3 regions of the Streptomyces lunaelactis genome follow, and region 3 is predicted to be linked to each of the others. Evidence: predicted binding sites of a transcription regulator. Region 3 holds the regulator's gene; each other region holds the start of a gene.
The links. Region 3 encodes HrcA, which represses chaperone genes, less so after heat shock. Its sites were predicted from a motif close to TTNGCACTCNGNNNNNCNGAGTGCNAA; they were not measured.
Positions count from the first base shown of each region.

Region 1: groES (co-chaperone GroES) is a predicted target of HrcA. The motif match lies at 2,911-2,937, and genes of this name have one in related genera.
Region 2: groL (chaperonin GroEL) is a predicted target of HrcA. The motif match lies at 3,689-3,715, and genes of this name have one in related genera.

Region 1 covers NZ_CP026304.1:5,215,968-5,222,231, forward strand. Annotated here, with positions in the region: gene SLUN_RS24220 (THUMP-like domain-containing protein) at 1-1,149, opposite strand, end outside; gene SLUN_RS24225 (polysaccharide deacetylase family protein) at 1,232-2,167, shown strand; gene SLUN_RS24230 (polysaccharide deacetylase family protein) at 2,164-2,829, shown strand; gene groES (co-chaperone GroES) at 3,084-3,392, shown strand; gene groL (chaperonin GroEL) at 3,526-5,148, shown strand; gene SLUN_RS24245 (ester cyclase) at 5,273-5,968, opposite strand; gene SLUN_RS24250 (hydroxyacid dehydrogenase) at 6,096-6,264, opposite strand, start outside.
Region 2 covers NZ_CP026304.1:3,957,877-3,964,140, forward strand. Annotated here, with positions in the region: gene SLUN_RS17935 (DUF397 domain-containing protein) at 1-77, shown strand, start outside; gene SLUN_RS39480 (hypothetical protein) at 1,051-1,215, opposite strand; gene SLUN_RS17940 (peptidylprolyl isomerase) at 1,277-1,774, shown strand; gene groL (chaperonin GroEL) at 1,905-3,527, opposite strand; gene SLUN_RS17950 (cold-shock protein) at 3,855-4,058, opposite strand; gene SLUN_RS17955 (MoaD/ThiS family protein) at 4,468-4,743, opposite strand; gene thrC (threonine synthase) at 4,773-6,059, opposite strand; SAM riboswitch class I at 6,077-6,204, opposite strand.
Region 3 covers NZ_CP026304.1:2,836,325-2,842,588, reverse strand. Annotated here, with positions in the region: gene hemW (radical SAM family heme chaperone HemW) at 1-887, shown strand, start outside; gene SLUN_RS12910 (DUF3097 domain-containing protein) at 952-1,794, opposite strand; gene SLUN_RS12905 (MBL fold metallo-hydrolase) at 1,805-2,536, opposite strand; gene hrcA (heat-inducible transcriptional repressor HrcA) at 2,715-3,737, shown strand; gene dnaJ (molecular chaperone DnaJ) at 3,738-4,871, shown strand; gene SLUN_RS12890 (nitronate monooxygenase) at 5,028-6,098, shown strand; gene SLUN_RS12885 (16S rRNA (uracil(1498)-N(3))-methyltransferase) at 6,098-6,264, shown strand, end outside.

The DNA.
Region 1 (6,264 bases), 2.4 Mb from region 3:
AGCCCCCGCCACCCTCGTCAGGAACACCGTCGCCGCGTTCCGCCCCTTCGGCTTCACCTTGCGGCGCAGCTCCTCCGGCTCCACCGCCGAGCCGCGCTTCTTCACCGTGAGTACGCCGACCTCGCGTTCCCGTAGCAGCGCCTTCAACTTCTTCAGGCTGAAGGGAAGTTCATCGGTGATCTCATAGGCCGTGGCGTACGGCGTCGCCCGCAGTTCGTCCGCCGTGATGTACGCGATCGTCTCGTCGATCAGCCCGCCGTCCAGCTCCTCGGCGACCTCGGCGACCAGATGCGCGCGGATGACCGCGCCATCGGCCTCGTACAGGAAACGGCCGACCGCCCTGACCGCAGGGTCCGGCAGGCCGCGGCCGGTGAGTGTGCGCGGGCCTGGCAGGAGTGTCGCGCCGACCGTTCCCGGGCTCGTGCCGAACCAGAGCACCGCTTCCTTCACATCGCCGCCGTCCGAGATCCACTCCGCTTCGGCCTCGGCCGGGACGATCTCGTGCGGGATGCCCGGGGCGATCTTGAGGGCCGCGTGCGGGCGGGTGCGGGCCGCGGCGATCGCCCAGGACAGGGACGGGGAGTACGCCTCCGGGTCGAAGATCCTGCCCCGTCCGCCCCGCCGGGCCGGGTCCACGAACACCGCGTCGTGCGCGGCCGTGTCGATCTCCGTCACATCCGCGCAGCGGACCTCGATCAGGTCGGCCAGGCCCAGCGCATCCGCGTTCGCGTGTGCGACCTCCGCCGTCTGAGGGTCCCGGTCCACGGCCAGTACCTGGATGCCGGCCCGGGCGAGCGCGATCGCGTCGCCGCCGATGCCGCTGCAGAGGTCCGCCACGCTGCGCACGCCCAGCGCCGCGAAGCGCTCGGCGCGGTAGGCCGCGACGGAGCGGCGGGTCGCCTGCTCGACGCCGTTCGGCGTGAAGTACATCCGGTACGCGTCGTCCGCGCCGAACTTCGCCACCGCCCGCTGCCGCAGCCTCGCCTGCGCGAGTGCCGCCGTGACCAGGGCCGCCGGGTGCTCGCGGCGCAGCCGGGAGGCCACCGCCAGCTCCTGGGCGGGGTCGTAGTCCCGCAGGGTGGCGAGCAGGGCCTGGCCCTCATCGGTGAGCAGCGTCGAGAAGGGAACGAGATCGGTCACCCGGCCCATTGTGGGCCAGGTGGGGGATGGTGCGCGTCCGGTCGCGGTGTCGGCCCGCCGTGCGGGCTCCGCGCTGACAGGATGCGGCGCCATGCAGCTAGTACGACAAAAAGACAAAACCAGAGCACATCGGGGCCATGTGGTCCTGATCGCGCTCCTGGTCGCCGCGCTCGGTTCCGGCTGCGCGGCCGGAACCTCGGGCGGTTCGGGCAGTTCGGGCGGCGCCGAACCCGCACCGGGTCAGCAGGCGAAGGAGCAGGCCGGCCCGGCCGGCGCGCTCTCCGGGTACGTGGCGAGGGTGAAGCGCGCCCAGGCGGAGCGTGCCGTCGCCGCCAAGAAGTGGGGCCTGGCGAAGACCCCGCTGGCCGCGCCCCAGCCGCCCGCCGTCAAGCCGAAGCTCACCACCCGCAAGGGCTTCGAGGCCGAGGGCGGCGAATCCCTGCCGCCCGTCTTCACCACCGTGCCGACCCGCGACAAGGTCGTCTTCCTGACGATCGACGACGGTGCGGAGAAGGACCCCGCACTGCTGCGGATGATGAGCGAGTTGAAGATCCCGTACAGCGCCTTCCTCAGCGACTACGTGATCAACGACAACTACGACTACTTCGAGCAGATGCAGGACCGCGGCGTCTCGCTGTACAACCACACCCTCAACCACCGCTATCTGCCCGGGCTTTCGTACGCCGAGCAGAAGCATGAGATCTGCGGCCAGCAGACCAGGCTCGAGAAGCGGTACGGGACGCGGCCGAGGCTCTTCCGGCCGCCGTACGGCAACTACAACAAGAACACGCTGCGCATCGCCCGGTCGTGCGGTGTCAAGGCCGTGCCCCTGTGGGCGTCCGAGGCGTTTCCCGATCACATGGAGTGGCGGGAGTGGGACCGGGATCTGCACCCCGGCGACATCATCCTCACCCACTTCAGGGGCCGCAAGCACTGGAAGGGCAGCATGCCCGACATGATCCGGCAGGTCATGAAGACGGTCACCGGCAAGGGCTACGCCGTGGCGAAGCTGGAGGACTACGTATGAGCGGCGCGCACCGGCTGCTGGCCGGGCTGCTGGCGGCCGGTGCGCTTCTCGCCTCGGGGCTCGTGTCGGGGTGCGCGCAGTCGGTGGACCCGATCGAGCGGCTCGGACGGAAGGCCGCGCGGCAGGTCACCCCGGGCGCGGGGGCGCCGGGGCCCGCCGCCCGCAAGCGATGGGGTCTCGCGGGGCCGCTCGCCACCGCGCCGAAGCCGCCGGCGCACAGACCCTCGATGCCGTACGTGGTGAACCGGGTGCCGACCCGTCAGAAGGTCGTCTTCCTCGCCTTCGACGACGGCGCGGAGCGCGACAGGGAGTTCCTGCGGATGACCGGCGATCTGAAGCTGCCGGTCAGCATGGTCCGTACGGCAGGCCGAACCGATCTGCGCGCCCTCTCGTACGAGGGGCAGCGCGCCGAGATCTGCGGCCGGCCCCGCGGGCACACATGGCCGCACTTCCGCCCGCCGGGCGGCGCGTACAACGCGGACACGCTGCGGGCGGCGGCCGACTGCGGGGTCCGCGCGGTGGTGCTGGGGCGGGAGTACGCGGAGGGCGAACGGCTGCGTCCGGGTGACATCGTGCTCGCGCGCAGGGAGACGACGGCACGGCTGCTGCACCGTATCCAGGAGCAGGGGTACGCGGTGGCCCGCCTGGAGGATTACGTCTGACCGGGCTTTTGCGGCGTACGGAACCCGGGGCGCTCGCGCCGCGTTCTCATGCCGGGACCGGAGCGGCGACGCACCGCCGGATTGGCACTCCGCTTGACCGAGTGCTAATCGCAGTCATAGTCTCAGGTCTGGCACTCCCCACTGGAGAGTGCCAACATGGCGACGGGCAGATCCGGCACCCGCGACGACGGATCCACCTGGTCGCCACCTCAGACAGTTCACCCCGTGAGATCTCCGAAGGGGGAGGTCGGATCGTGACGACCGCCAGCTCCAAGGTTGCCATCAAGCCGCTCGAGGACCGCATTGTGGTCCAGCCGCTCGACGCCGAGCAGACCACGGCCTCTGGCCTGGTCATCCCGGACACCGCGAAGGAGAAGCCCCAGGAGGGCGTCGTCCTTGCCGTGGGTCCGGGTCGCTTCGAGAACGGCGAGCGGCTTCCGCTCGACGTTCAGACCGGCGACGTCGTGCTGTACAGCAAGTACGGCGGCACCGAAGTCAAGTACAACGGCGAGGAGTACCTCGTCCTCTCGGCTCGCGACGTTCTCGCGATCGTCGAGAAGTAGGTCGGGGGTCTGGGGGGTCCCCTCCCAGAAGACTCCGCACCCATAGTTCGCATTGATCTGCGCCCCTGGCCCCCGCGACATATGTAGCCGGGTGCCCAGGGGCGCAGTTCGTTTGAGAGGACAGAGAAGCTCCATGGCGAAGATCCTGAAGTTCGACGAGGACGCCCGTCGCGCCCTCGAGCGCGGCGTCAACAAGCTTGCCGACACGGTCAAGGTGACGATCGGCCCCCGCGGCCGCAACGTCGTCATCGACAAGAAGTTCGGCGCCCCCACCATCACCAACGACGGTGTCACCATCGCCCGCGAGGTCGAGCTCGACGACCCGTACGAGAACCTGGGCGCCCAGCTGGTGAAGGAGGTGGCGACCAAGACCAACGACATCGCGGGTGACGGCACCACCACCGCCACCGTGCTGGCCCAGGCGCTGGTCCGCGAGGGCCTGCGCAACGTTGCCGCGGGTGCTTCCCCGGCCGCCCTGAAGAAGGGCATCGACGCCGCGGTCAAGGCTGTGTCCGAGGAGCTCCTCGCGACCGCCCGCCCGATCGAGGACAAGGCCGACATCGCCGCCGTGGCCGCGCTCTCCGCGCAGGACCAGCAGGTCGGCGAGCTCATCGCCGAGGCGATGGACAAGGTCGGCAAGGACGGTGTCATCACTGTCGAGGAGTCCAACACCTTCGGCCTGGAGCTCGACTTCACCGAGGGCATGGCCTTCGACAAGGGCTACCTGTCCCCGTACATGGTGACCGACCAGGAGCGTATGGAGGCCGTCCTCGACGACCCGTACATCCTGATCCACCAGGGCAAGATCGCCTCCATCCAGGACCTGCTCCCGCTGCTGGAGAAGGTCATCCAGGCGGGTGGCTCCAAGCCGCTGCTGATCATCGCCGAGGACGTCGAGGGCGAAGCCCTGTCGACCCTGGTCGTGAACAAGATCCGCGGCACCTTCAACGCGGTGGCCGTCAAGGCCCCCGGCTTCGGCGACCGCCGCAAGGCGATGCTCGGCGACATGGCCACCCTCACCGGTGCCACTGTCATCGCCGAGGAGGTCGGCCTCAAGCTCGACCAGTCCGGTCTGGACGTGCTGGGCACCGCCCGCCGCGTGACGATCTCCAAGGACGACACCACCATCGTCGACGGTGGCGGCAAGCACGAGGACGTCGTCGGCCGGATCAACCAGATCAAGGCCGAGATCGAGTCCACGGACTCCGACTGGGACCGCGAGAAGCTCCAGGAGCGCCTCGCGAAGCTGGCCGGCGGCGTGTGCGTGATCAAGGTCGGCGCCGCCACCGAGGTGGAGCTGAAGGAGAAGAAGCACCGTCTGGAGGACGCCATCTCCGCGACCCGCGCCGCGGTCGAGGAGGGCATCGTCTCCGGTGGTGGCTCCGCGCTGGTCCACGCCGCGAAGGTGCTCGAGGGCGGTCTCGACAAGACCGGCGACGAGGCCACCGGTGTCGCGGTCGTCCGCCGCGCCGTGGTCGAGCCGCTGCGCTGGATCGCCGAGAACGCCGGCCTCGAGGGCTACGTCATCACCGCCAAGGTGGCGGAGCTGGACGCGGGCCAGGGCTTCAACGCCGCGACCGGCGAGTACGGCGACCTGGTGAAGGCCGGCGTCATCGACCCGGTCAAGGTCACGCGCTCCGCTCTGGAGAACGCCGCGTCCATCGCCTCCCTGCTGCTCACGACCGAGACCCTGGTCGTCGAGAAGCCGGCGGACGATGAGTCCGAGGCGGGTCACGGTCACGGGCACAGCCACTGACCTTCTGCGACGTGTGAAGCCCCCGTTCCCGCTGCTCAGCGGTGGGAACGGGGGCTTTTCACGTTCTTCGGGTGAGCCGCGGGCGTGGCCTCGGCCGATCGCCGGCCTCACCCGATCGCGGAGCTCAGCCGATCGCGCCGAGCTGCCGCATCAGGCCCATGAGGTCCTCGTGCCACCAGCCCTCCTGGATCTTGTCGTCCTTGAACCGGAAGATCGTGGTGCCGGTCATGGTGCACTGCCTGCCCGTGGGCGCGATGCCCATGAAGTCGCCCTTGTGGGTGCCGGTCCAGGTCCACAGCGTCGCGACGTCGTCGCCCTGACAGATCTGCCTGTCCAGGTTGAACGTGAAGTCGAAGGCTGCGCGCCAGCTGCTGACATCGCTCCGGATGCCGTCGGATCCGACCACGGTCTTCGCTTCCTTCGCGATGTCGTGGTCGGCGTAGTCGGCCGCGAACACCTCGTCGATGGCGTCGAGGTTGCCCCCGACGGCGATCTCGTGGAAGAACCGGCGGGAAGTTGCTTCGTTCAACTGTTCGTCGCGGACCACATCGAGGTCGGTGAAGGTGGGCATCCCGTCGCAGAGCGCCACCATTTCCTGGAAGATCCGGTCGGTCTCCGGCAGCTTGGAGTTCTTCATCGCCTCTTCGTACGACGGGAATTCGACGATCTCGACGAGGTGGGACCCGTCGGAGCGGTCCTTGCCGATGAGGCTGTGGGTGGCGGTGCGCTTGCCCTTGGTCTGTTCGACCCACTGGTCCATGAGACGGTCCATCTCGTCGAACCGCTCGGTCTTGCAGTCGATTATTTGTACGAACTTCATGGTGCCTCCTGGTCTCACGGCCTGGGTGGGATGTATCCAGTTTAGTGAGATATGAGCCTTTTGCGGGTTCCGGGCCCCGGGCTGGGTGATTCAGGCGGGTGATCAGGGCCGGGCGATCAGGCCGAGATCAGGCCGAGTGGTTCAGGGCGCCGGGGTGCACCGGGTCCGCGAAGGGCAGGCCGGCCGCGAACCGCTCCACCTCGGCCAGGGCCATGTCCGTCATACGGTGCAGCTCATTGCCCAGTGAGCCCGCGACATGCGGGGTCAGCAGGACGTTCGGGAGCTCGTACAACGGT
Region 2 (6,264 bases), 1.1 Mb from region 3:
AGAACCCCGACGGCCCGAAGCTCGTGTTCCCGGCCGTCACCTGGTCCGCCTTCATCGCGGATCTCAAGCAGCACTAGCCGGCGGAGCCCCTCGGAACTGGCCGCTCTTGTCCGTGTGCCGTGGGGCCGCCCTCTGGTTCTTGATGGTCGCGGCTCCGGGCCGGGCGTCAAGGGCGCTCCTGCGTCGCGTCGCTGCGCGATGGGCTCCGCCCACCCCTGACCCCCGCCCCTGCGCCGCTGAAAGGGCACTTGGGAGGGCGGCCGGGGAAGGGTCGGCGCAAGAGGTGACCGGGCGCCATTCGCCGTCGGCGACTGCGGCCGGGTTCGCCCTGCGGGGCTCGCGGCAGTGGAATGGGGTGGTGGCGACCCGGCTCAGCGGCCGCCCGCCGGAGGGCAGTCGGCGTTCAGACCCTCGCTACCGTGAGCGGGTGGCACCCCGGCGGTCCCGGGCGAGGCCGGTCGACGGGGCATCGGGACAGCCGGCGGGGCCCCGGGACCCCGCCAGAACAGATCCTGTACACGGATTCCGGTGGAGTCGGAATCCGTGTACAGGATCAGGTCCAGGGCCACCACACCCGGCCCCAACACCCCACTCGTCACATCCCCACCAGCGAGACGCTCCTCCCAGCCCTCATTCCCCACCGGCCCGACAGCCGCCGACAGCCCCTTCGCCGGGACCGGAGGGCTCCACCCGCCCACCGAAGCGAGGGTCTGAAGGCCAACTGCTCCCCGACGGACGGCCGCTAAGCCAGCCCGCGTCACCCCACTCCACTACCGCGCAGCCCCGCAGGGCGAACCGCGCCGCAGACGGCCACGGCGCCGCACCGCGCACAAACAGTGGACCGCCCCGCTCCCCCGGCCGCCCTCCCAAGGCCCCTTCAGCGGCGCAGGGACGGGAGTCAAGGGTGAAGCGCAGCGCAATCGGCGCAGCCGACGCGACGCAGGAGCGCCCTTGACACCCGGCCCGAAGCCGCAACCATCAAGACCCAGAGGGCGGCCCCACCAGAAGCCAACGCACCCGGCCCACCCCGTGGCATGCCCGCCGCGTCGTTCATCGCGACCGGGCGTCGAGCTCCGCCGGACTGTCGCCCGCTCCCAGACCCCGCTGCGTCGCCGTGCCCTCGCGACCGTAGGACTCCAGGAGGCGGAGATAGTCCTCGCTCCACAGGTGGGCGTGCACATCGGTCCGCATCATTTCCGGCTTCGGGCCCGACACGTGTGGTGTCCACCGGGACGCCCGTCGTGCCCGGGCGTAGCAGGGATGTCAGGATGGTCCTATGACCACCAAGATCTACTTCGACATCACCATCAACGACGCCCCCGCCGGGCGGATCAACTTCAACCTGTACGACGACGTCGTTCCCAAGACGGCGGAGAACTTCCGCGCGCTCGCCACCGGCGAGAAGGGCTTCGGCTTCGAGGGGTCCTCCTTCCACCGGGTCATCCCCGACTTCATGCTGCAGGGTGGCGACTTCACCCGGGGTGACGGCACGGGCGGCAAGAGCATCTACGGCGAGAAGTTCGCCGACGAGAACTTCAAGCTCACGCACAACCGGCCGGGCCTGCTCTCGATGGCCAACGCCGGCCCGAACACCAACGGCTCCCAGTTCTTCATCACCACCGTCCTGACCCCGTGGCTGGACGGCAAGCACGTCGTGTTCGGCGAGGTCGCCGACGACGACAGCATGGCGCTCGTCAAGAAGATCGAGGGCTACGGCTCGCAGAGCGGCCGCACCAAGGCCAAGATCACCATCTCCGGCTCCGGCGTCCTCTAGGACCTGAGGATCCCTAGGACCCGAGGACCCGAGGGTCCAAGGATCCGAGCGCGGAAACGCCCGAGGGCGGCACCCCCAGTGGGAGTGCCGCCCTCGGTCCGTACAGCGTGAACAGCCGATCCGTGAAGGATCAGAAGTCCATGTCACCGCCCGGCATACCGCCCGGAGCGGCGGCGCCCGCCTTCTCCGGCTTGTCGGCGATGACGGCCTCGGTGGTCAGGAACAGCGCCGCGATGGAGGCCGCGTTCTGCAGAGCAGAGCGGGTCACCTTCGCGGGGTCGATGATGCCCTCGGCGATCATGTCGACGTACTCGCCGGTCGCGGCGTTCAGGCCGTGGCCGACGGCCAGGTTGCGCACCTTCTCGACGACGACGCCACCCTCGAGACCACCGTTGACGGCGATCTGCTTGAGCGGAGCCTCCAGCGCGAGCTTGACGATCGCGGCACCGGTGGCCTCGTCGCCCGTGAGCTCGAGCTTCTCGAAGACCGAGGCAGCCTGGAGCAGAGCCACGCCACCACCGGCGACGATGCCCTCCTCGACGGCCGCCTTCGCGTTGCGAACAGCGTCCTCGATGCGGTGCTTGCGCTCCTTGAGCTCGACCTCGGTCGCGGCGCCGGCCTTGATGACGGCCACGCCGCCGGCCAGCTTCGCGAGGCGCTCCTGGAGCTTCTCGCGGTCGTAGTCCGAGTCGCTGTTCTCGATCTCGGCACGGATCTGGTTCACGCGACCGGCAACCTGGTCGCTCTCGCCGGAGCCGTCGACGATCGTGGTCTCGTCCTTGGTGATGACGACCTTGCGGGCGCGGCCCAGCAGGTCCAGGCCCGCGTTGTCGAGCTTGAGGCCGACCTCCTCGGAGATGACCGTGCCGCCCGTGAGGATGGCGATGTCGTTCAGCATCGCCTTGCGGCGGTCACCGAAGCCCGGAGCCTTGACGGCAACGGACTTGAAGGTGCCACGGATCTTGTTGACGACCAGGGTCGACAGGGCCTCGCCCTCGACGTCCTCGGCGATGATCAGCAGGGGCTTGCCCGACTGCATGACCTTCTCCAGCAGCGGAAGGAGGTCCTTCACGTTGCTGACCTTGGAGTTGACGATCAGGATGTACGGGTCGTCGAGCGACGCCTCCATACGCTCCATGTCGGTGGCGAAGTACGCCGAGATGTAGCCCTTGTCGAAGCGCATGCCCTCGGTGAGCTCGAGCTCCAGACCGAAGGTCTGGGACTCCTCGACGGTGATGACGCCTTCCTTGCCGACCTTGTCCATGGCCTCGGCGATGAGCTCGCCGATCTGGGTGTCGGCGGCGGAGATGGAGGCCGTCGAAGCGATCTGCTCCTTGGTCTCCACGTCCTTGGCCTGCTCCAGCAGCGCACCGGAGACGGCCTCGACGGCCTTCTCGATGCCGCGCTTGAGGGCCATCGGGTTGGCGCCGGCGGCTACGTTGCGCAGGCCCTCGCGGACCAGCGCCTGCGCCAGGACGGTCGCGGTGGTCGTACCGTCACCGGCGACGTCGTCCGTCTTCTTGGCGACTTCCTTGACCAGCTCGGCGCCGATCTTCTCGTACGGGTCCTCGAGCTCGATCTCCTTGGCGATGGAAACACCATCGTTGGTGATCGTGGGGGCGCCCCACTTCTTCTCGAGGACGACGTTGCGGCCCTTGGGGCCAAGGGTGACCTTGACGGCGTCGGCGAGCTGGTTCATCCCGCGCTCGAGACCGCGCCGTGCCTCCTCGTCGAACGCGATGATCTTGGCCATGTGAAGTGGTCCTCCCGGACTGGGGTGGATTCTCCGGACCGCGCTGGCGCCCGCGACGGACGGCCTGAGGGCCGTGCGGTTCCTTGCCCCGCCGACCCTTCGGGCCTCACCGACCCGGTCCTAAGTTGTCACTCTCACCTGGAGAGTGCTAACGCCAATGATTAGCACTCGCCCTAGGAGAGTGCAAGCGGCCCTGACGGATCGAAGAGGGACAGGCGGACACACGCGGACACACGCACGGGCACGGGCACACGCACGAGGGGCCCGCATCCCTGGTGGGATGCGGGCCCCTCGGCGTGAGTGCGTCGGTGGCCGGTCGCGCCGAGATCAGACGGCGAGCTTGACCATGTCCGCCTGCGGACCCTTCTGGCCCTGCGAGATCTCGAATTCGACTCGCTGACCCTCTTCAAGGGTGCGGTACCCGTCCATCTGGATCGCGCTGTAGTGGACGAAAACATCCGCACCACCGTCGACCGCGATGAAGCCGTACCCCTTCTCCGCGTTGAACCACTTGACGGTGCCCTGAGCCATGCCTAACTCCCCTATTACTGGCCCCTGCACAGGACCGCACTTCGCGGACCCGGGTCAGAACTCACCACCCGACAGGAGGGGGTGTGCGCCGGAACGCGTCGACCGCGGCTGAATGTATCTGCCCAACTGCCCTCTGCAACAGGTCAATTGGACGAGAATTCTGAGCACGACCGAACGGATAATTGACCAGAATTCAAAGTATTCCGGGGCAAGTCGGGCCCGGCAAATGACGCCTATGAGGCAATTCGATCGAACACTTTGGCTGCTTCTTATCGCGCACGGGCGCATTCTCATATGCGGGCGGCACAAGCAGCGGAGGGGGCTTCCCCAACTGTACCGCGCTCAACCCTGCAGAATTGCCCCCTCCGCTTCTCTCGCGGAGGGGGCAATAGGCGTAACTCTGCGTGGCTCAGCCGCCGGCGACGGCGGGAATGATCGAAACTCCGGCACCGTCCGGGGTCGCCGTCTGAAGGCCCTGCTCGAACCGGACATCGTCGTCATTCACGTACACGTTCACAAAGCGGCGCAGCTTGCCCTGGTCGTCCAGGACGCGGGCGGCGATGCCCGTGTGGTTCTTCTCCAGGTCGGCGATGACCTCGGAGAGCGTCGCGCCCTCCGCCGGGACCTCGGCCTGACCGCCCGTGTACGTACGGAGAATGGTGGGGATGCGGACCTTGACGCTCATGCTGCGTGCCTTCCTTGAGTCTCGGGTGGTCAGCCGGCGAGGCCGGCGGCGCGGAACGCGTCCACGCTCGGGCGGATCGTCGCGGTCAGGCCGGTCGTCGGCGCCACCGCGTCGAGCGTCTTGAGCCCGTCGCCGGTGTTGAGGACGACCGTGGTGAGCGACGGGTCCAGCACGCCCGCCTCGATCAGCTTCTTCGTCACGCCGACGGTCACACCACCCGCGGTCTCCGCGAAGATGCCCTCGGTGCGGGCCAGCAGCTTGATCGCGTCGACGACCTGCTCGTCGTTGACGTCCTCGACCGCACCGCCCGTGCGGCGCGCGATGTCCAGCACGTACGGGCCGTCGGCCGGGTTGCCGATGGCCAGCGACTTGGCGATGGTGTTCGGCTTCTGGGGGCGTACGACGTCGTGCCCGGCCTTGAAGGCCGTCGACACCGGCGAGCAGCCCTCCGCCTGGGCGCCGAAGATCTTGTACGGCTTGTCCTCGACCAGACCGAGCTTGATCAGCTCCTGCAGACCCTTGTCGATCTTCGTGAGCTGCGAGCCCGAGGCGATCGGGATCACGATCTGGTCGGGCAGCCGCCAGCCGAGCTGCTCGCAGATCTCGTACGCCAGCGTCTTGGAGCCCTCGCCGTAGTACGGGCGGAGGTTGACGTTGACGAAGCCCCAGCCCTCGCCCACCGGGTCGCCGATGAGCTCGGAGCAGAAGCGGTTCACATCGTCGTAGTTGCCCTCGATGCCGACGAGCTCGCCGCCGTACACCGCGGCCATGACGACCTTGCCCTGCTCCAGGTCGTGCGGGATGAACACGCAGGAGCGGAAGCCGGCCCGGGCAGCGGCCGCGCCCACGGCGCCGGCGAGGTTGCCGGTGGAGGAGCACGAGAGCGTCGTGAAGCCGAAGGCGCGCGCGGCCTCCACGGCGATGGCGACGACACGGTCCTTGAAGGAGTGCGTCGGGTTGCCGGAGTCGTCCTTGATGAACAGGCCGCCGGTGACGCCCAGCTCACGGGCGAGATTGTCGGCCTGGACGAGCTTGGTGAAGCCGGGGTTGATGTTCGGCTTCTCGGCCACGTCGGCGGGGACGGGCAGCAGCGGGGCGTACCGCCAGATGTTGTTCGGACCCGCTTCGATCCGCTTCTTCAGCGCCTCGGGGTCGCCGCTCGGCAGGTCGTACGCGACCTCGAGCGGCCCGAAACACAGGGCACAGGCGAAGATCGGGCCGAGTTCGAAACGCTCTCCGCACTCGCGGCACGAGAGCGCCGCGGCGGGACCCAGGTTCACGGGGGTGGTGGTGCTCGAAACAGTCTGCACAGCCATGGTGGCGAGGCCCTTTCTCCTCATCTTCCCCGTGGCGCATTTCGCCACGAGACGGAATTGGCACCTTCCCCACCGTGACCTCGCGGTCGGCGGGAGGGTTGCCGGGACTTCAACGGGCCGTTCCCTCTGTCCCTCTGGATGAGCGCTATTCGGTTATCAGCGTGAGGACCCCCGACATGCGACGGTCATCCGCGTTGTTCAAGAC
Region 3 (6,264 bases):
TGCGCGAGGAGTTCGGTCTCGCGGACGACGCGGAGATCACGACCGAGGCGAATCCGGAGTCGGTGGACCCGGCGTATCTGGCGGAGCTGCGCTCCGGCGGCTTCAACCGGATCTCGTTCGGTATGCAGAGCGCGCGGCAGCATGTGCTGAAGGTGCTGGACCGTACGCATACGCCGGGGCGGCCGGAGGCGTGTGTCGCCGAGGCGCGGGCGGCGGGCTTCGACCACGTGAACCTGGATCTGATCTACGGCACGCCGGGCGAGAGCGACGACGACTGGCGGGCGTCGCTGACCGCGGCGGTGGGGGCGGGTCCGGATCATGTGTCGGCGTACGCGCTGATCGTGGAGGAGGGCACGCAGCTGGCGCGGCGGATCCGCCGGGGCGAGGTGCCGATGACCGACGACGACGTCCACGCGGACCGGTATCTGATCGCGGACTCGGTGCTGGGCGATGCGGGCTTCGACTGGTACGAGGTCTCCAACTGGGCCACGTCCTCCGCCGGGCGCTGCCTGCACAACGAGCTCTACTGGCGCGGCGCGGACTGGTGGGGCGCGGGCCCCGGCGCGCACAGCCACGTGGGCGGGGTGCGGTGGTGGAACGTGAAGCACCCGGGCGCGTATGCGGCGGCGCTGGCGGCGGGACGCTCGCCGGGGGCGGGCCGCGAGGTCCTCTCGGCGGAGGACCGCCGGGTGGAGCGGATCCTGCTGGAGCTGCGGCTGCGGGAGGGGTGCGCGCTGTCGCTGCTGCGGCCTGCGGGGCTGGCGGCGGCGGGCCGGGCCCTCGCGGACGGTCTGCTGGAGGCGGGGCCGTACGAGAAGGGCCTCGCGGTGCTGACGCTGCGGGGGCGGTTGCTCGCGGACGCGGTCGTGCGGGACCTGGTGGACTGAGGCGCCTGCCGGGGCTCCGCCCCGAACCCCGCGCCTCGAACGCCGGCGGGGCTTGATGTGCGCCTCAAACGCCGGCGGGGCCGGGAGGTGCTGTGACGAAATCGATCAGCTCCTCCACCCTCCCCAGCAGCTCCGGCTCCAGGTCCCTGTACGACCGCACTCCCGACAGGATCCGCTGCCACGCCGCTCCCGTGTTCTCCGGCCAGCCCAGCGCGCGGCACACGCCCGTCTTCCAGTCCTGGCCGCGCGGTACCGACGGCCAGGCCCGGATGCCCACCGACGACGGCTTCACCGCCTCCCACACGTCGATGTACGGGTGGCCGACGATCAGTGCGTGGCCGCTGGACACCTGCGCCGCGATGCGGGACTCCTTCGAGCCCGGGACCAGGTGGTCCACCAGCACCCCGAGGCGCGCGTCCGGGCCGGGGGCGAAGTCCCTGACGATCGACGGGAGGTCGTCGATGCCCTCCAGGTACTCCACGACCACGCCCTCGATCCGCAGGTCGTCACCCCAGACCCGTTCGACGAGCTCCGCGTCGTGGCGGCCCTCGACATAGATACGGCCCGCCCGCGCGACCCGGGCACGTGCGCCCGGGACCGCCACCGAGCCCGAGGCCGTACGCGCCGGGCGGCCCGGACGGGCCGAGGGCGACGACGCCGGGCGGACCAGCGTCACCACCCGGCCCTCCAGCAGGAAGCCCCGGGCCACAAGCGGGAACACCCGGTGCTTGCCGAAGCGGTCCTCCAGCGTCACCGTCGGGCCCTCCGCGGTCTTCTCGGTACGGATCACCGCACCGCAGAACCCCGTCGTGACCTCCTCAACGACCAGGTCGGACTCGGCGGGGACCTCCGGAGCAGGCTGCTGCTTCTTCCAAGGAGGCGTCAGATCCGGGCTGTAGCTGCGCATTTGGCAGACGCTACGACACGCTGAACCGCGCCGCCAACGCTTCCCGCTGCGCGCGTACGAACGCCGCGTCGACCACCGCCCCGTGCCCGGGCACGTACACCGCGTCCTCCCCGCCCAGCGAGAGCAGCCGGTCCAGCGCCGCCGGCCAGCGGGACGGGATCGCGTCCGGGCCCGCCTGAGGCTCACCCGACTCCTCCACCAGATCGCCGCAGAAGACCACCTCCGGCTCGTCCGCGCCGCCCGGCACCAGCAGCGCCAGATCGTGGCCCGAGTGGCCGGGGCCCACATTGGCCAGCAGCACCTGGCGGCCGCCGAGCTCCAGCGTCCACTCCCCGCAGACCAGATGGTGCGGCGCCACCAGCAGATCGGCCGCCTCCGCCGCATCGTCCGCCGTGACCCCTTCCCGTACGGCCGAGCCGCGGATCTCGTCCCGCTCCCGCCTCATCAGCTCGTCCACCCCGACGGCGCCGTACACCTCCGCCCCCGAGAAGGCAGCCGTCCCCAGCACATGGTCGAAGTGCGGGTGGCTCAGTGCGATATGCGTCACCCGGCGGCCGCCCATCAGCGCCTGCGCCTGGGCGCGGAGCTCGGCGCCCTCGCGGAGCGTCGAGCCCGTGTCGTACATGAGGACACGGTCCTCACCGGCGATCAGTCCAACGGTCGCGTCCCAGAGAGGCAGCCGCCGGCGGCCCACCCCGTCGGCCAGCCTTTCCCAGCCGAAGTCTTCCCAACTGACGTCCATACCGTGACGCTACTGGCAACGACCAGCGGAGTCTCGCGGTAGCGTGGCCGGTCGCCCTTGCTACGGGCGTACCCCACGGCCGTACACTGGCGAGGGGAAATGCTGGCACTCCGACGTTTCGAGTGCCAAGCAGTCACCCGAGGAACCACAGAGGGAACCACAGCTGGAGGTGTGCGCGATGCTCAGCGAACGCAGACTCGAAGTGCTGCGCGCCATCGTCCAGGACTACGTCGGCACCGAGGAGCCCGTCGGCTCCAAGGCCCTCACCGAGCGGCACAAGCTCGGTGTCTCCCCGGCCACCATCCGTAACGACATGGCCGTGCTGGAGGAGGAAGGATTCATCGCCCAGCCTCATACGAGTGCCGGGCGGATCCCCACCGACAAGGGCTACCGGCTCTTCGTCGACAAGCTGGCGGGCGTCAAGCCCCTGTCGTCGCCCGAGCGCCGCGCCATCCAGAACTTCCTGGACGGAGCGGTGGATCTGGATGACGTCGTGGGGCGTACGGTCCGGCTGCTGGCGCAGCTGACCCGGCAGGTCGCCGTCGTCCAGTACCCCTCGCTGACCCGGTCCACGGTCCGGCATGTGGAGCTCCTCTCACTCGCTCCCGCCCGTCTGATGCTCGTGCTCATCACGGACACCGGACGGGTCGAGCAGCGCATGATCGACTGCCCCGCGCCCTTCGGCGACACAGCGCTGGCGGACCTGCGGGCCCGGCTCAACAGCCGGGTCGTGGGGCGCCGCTTCGCGGATGTGCCGCAGCTGGTGCAGGACCTGCCCGACTCCTTCGAGCCGGAGGACCGCGGCACCGTCTCCACGGTGCTCGCGACCCTGCTCGAGACCCTGGTCGAGGAGACCGAGGAGCGGCTCGTGATCGGCGGCACCGCCAATCTGACCCGCTTCGGGCACGACTTCCCGCTGACCATCCGGCCGGTGCTGGAGGCGCTCGAGGAGCATGTGGTGCTTCTCAAGCTGCTCGGCGAGGCGAAGGACTCGGGCATGGGCATGACCGTACGTATCGGTCATGAGAACGCTCATGAGGGCCTCAACTCCACGTCCGTGGTCGCGGTCGGCTACGGTTCGGGCGACGAGGCAGTTGCGAAACTCGGCGTGGTCGGACCGACCCGCATGGACTACCCCGGAACGATGGGAGCGGTACGCGCAGTGGCACGTTACGTCGGACAGATCCTGGCGGAGTCGTAAGTGGCCACGGACTACTACGCCGTTCTCGGCGTTCGCCGCGACGCATCGCAGGACGAGATCAAGAAGGCGTTTCGGCGCTTGGCGCGCGAGCTTCACCCGGATGTGAATCCGGACCCGAAGACTCAGGAGCGCTTCAAGGAGATCAACGCCGCGTACGAGGTGTTGTCGGACCCGCAGAAGAAGCAGGTCTACGACCTCGGCGGGGACCCGCTGTCGCAGGCCGGCGGCGGGGCGGGCGGCTTCGGAGCCGGTGGCTTCGGCAACTTCTCCGACATCATGGACGCGTTCTTCGGTACGGCGTCGCAGCGCGGGCCCAGGTCGCGAACGCGACGGGGCCAGGACGCGATGATCCGCCTGGAGATCGACCTCAACGAGGCGGCCTTCGGTACGACGAAGGACATCCAGGTCGACACGGCCGTCGTCTGTACGACGTGCTCGGGCGAGGGCGCCGCGCCGGGGACCTCGGCGCAGACGTGCGACATGTGCCGGGGCCGGGGTGAGGTCTCGCAGGTGACGCGGTCCTTCCTGGGGCAGGTCATGACGTCGCGGCCGTGCCCGCAGTGCCAGGGCTTCGGCACCGTGGTGCCGACGCCGTGCCCGGAGTGCGCCGGCGACGGCCGCATCCGCTCGCGCCGGACGCTGACCGTGAAGATCCCGGCGGGTGTCGACAACGGCACGCGCATCCAGCTCGCGGGTGAGGGCGAGGTCGGCCCGGGCGGTGGACCCGCGGGTGATCTGTACGTCGAGATCCACGAGCTGCCGCACGCGGTCTTCCAGCGGCGCGGCGACGATCTGCACTGCACGGTGACGATCCCGATGACAGCGGCGGCGCTGGGCACGAAGTGCCCGCTGGAGACGCTCGACGGCGTGGAGGAGATCGACATCCGCCCGGGCACGCAGTCCGGCCAGTCGATCCCGCTGCACGGGCGCGGCATCACGCATCTGCGGGGCGGCGGGCGCGGCGACCTGATAGTGCACGTCGAGGTGACGACGCCGACGAAGATGGACGCGGACCAGGAGCGGCTGCTGCGGGATCTTGCGAAGCTGCGCGGCGAGGAGAGGCCGTTGGGCCAGTTCCAGCCGGGGCAGCAGGGCCTGTTCTCCCGCCTGAAGGACGCGTTCAACGGGCGGTAGCCCTTGGGGTGGGCGCGGGGGTGCGCCCGGGTGCGGGTTGCCCCTGGTTTCCGGGGGCTCCCCCCGGACCCCCGCGCCTCAATCGCCGGCGGGGCTTGATCTGCCGGCCGGAACTCCCGATTCGGTGGCGCGGCAGCGGCATGGCACCATGCCTGCATGTCCTCCGCACTGACCGATCTCTGCCGGTATCCGATCGTGCAGGCCCCCATGGCGGGCGGCGCCTCCTGTCCCCAGTTGGCCGCCGCCGTTTCCGATGCCGGTGGGCTCGGCTTCCTCGCCGCCGGGTACAAGACCGCGGACGGCATGTACCAGGAGGTCAAACAGATCCGCGGGCTCACCGGACAGCCCTTCGGCGTCAATCTCTTCATGCCGCAGCCCAACACCGCCGACCCCGCCGCCGTCGGTGTCTACCGGCATCAGCTCGCCGGTGAGGCCACCTGGTACGAGACGCCCCTCGGCGACCCCGACAGCGGACGCGACGACGGCTACGAGGCCAAGCTCGCCATCCTCCTCGACGACCCCGTGCCGGTCGTCTCCTTCACCTTCGGCTGCCCGAGCCGCAATGTGCTCGACTCCTTCGCCAAGGCCGGCACCTTCACCGTCGTGACGGTCACCACGCCCGAGGAGGCGCAGGCCGCGCAGTGGGCCGGTGCCGACGCCGTGTGCGTACAGGGAGTCGAGGCCGGCGGGCACCAGGGCACCCACCGTGACGACCCGGCCTCCGAGGGGGCCGGGATCGGGCTGCTCTCGCTCATCGGGCTGGTCCGCGAGGCCGTGCGGCTGCCGGTCATCGCCACCGGCGGCCTGATGCGCGGCGGCCAGATCGCCGCCGTGCTCGCGGCCGGCGCGGGCGCCGCGCAGCTCGGGACCGCGTTCCTGGTCTGTCCGGAGTCAGGTGCCAACGCCCTGCACAAGCAGGCCATGACCAACCCGCTCTTCGTACGCACCGAACTCACCCGCGCTTTCTCCGGGCGCCCCGCCCGCGGCCTCGTCAACCGCTTCATGCGCGAGCACGGACCGTACGCCCCCGCCGCCTACCCCCAGGTGCACCATCTGACGAGCGGCCTGCGCAAGGCCGCCGCCAAGGCGGGCGACCCCCAGGGCATGGCGCTGTGGGCCGGACAGGGCCACACGATGGCGCGCGAGCTGCCCGCGGGACAGCTTGTCGAGGTCCTCGTCGCCGAACTGGACTCCGCGCGGGCCGCGCTGGCGCTGGGCGGTTCCTGATGACCGCGCCCGTATTCGTCGTCGACTCCCTGGAGGGCGTCGGGCCCGGCGCCGTACTCACCCTGGACGGGCCGGAGGGGCGGCATGCCGTCTCCGTGCGCAGGCTGCAGTCCGGTGAGGACGTCGTGCTGACGGACGGGCGCGGGCGCGGGGCGGCCGGTGTCGT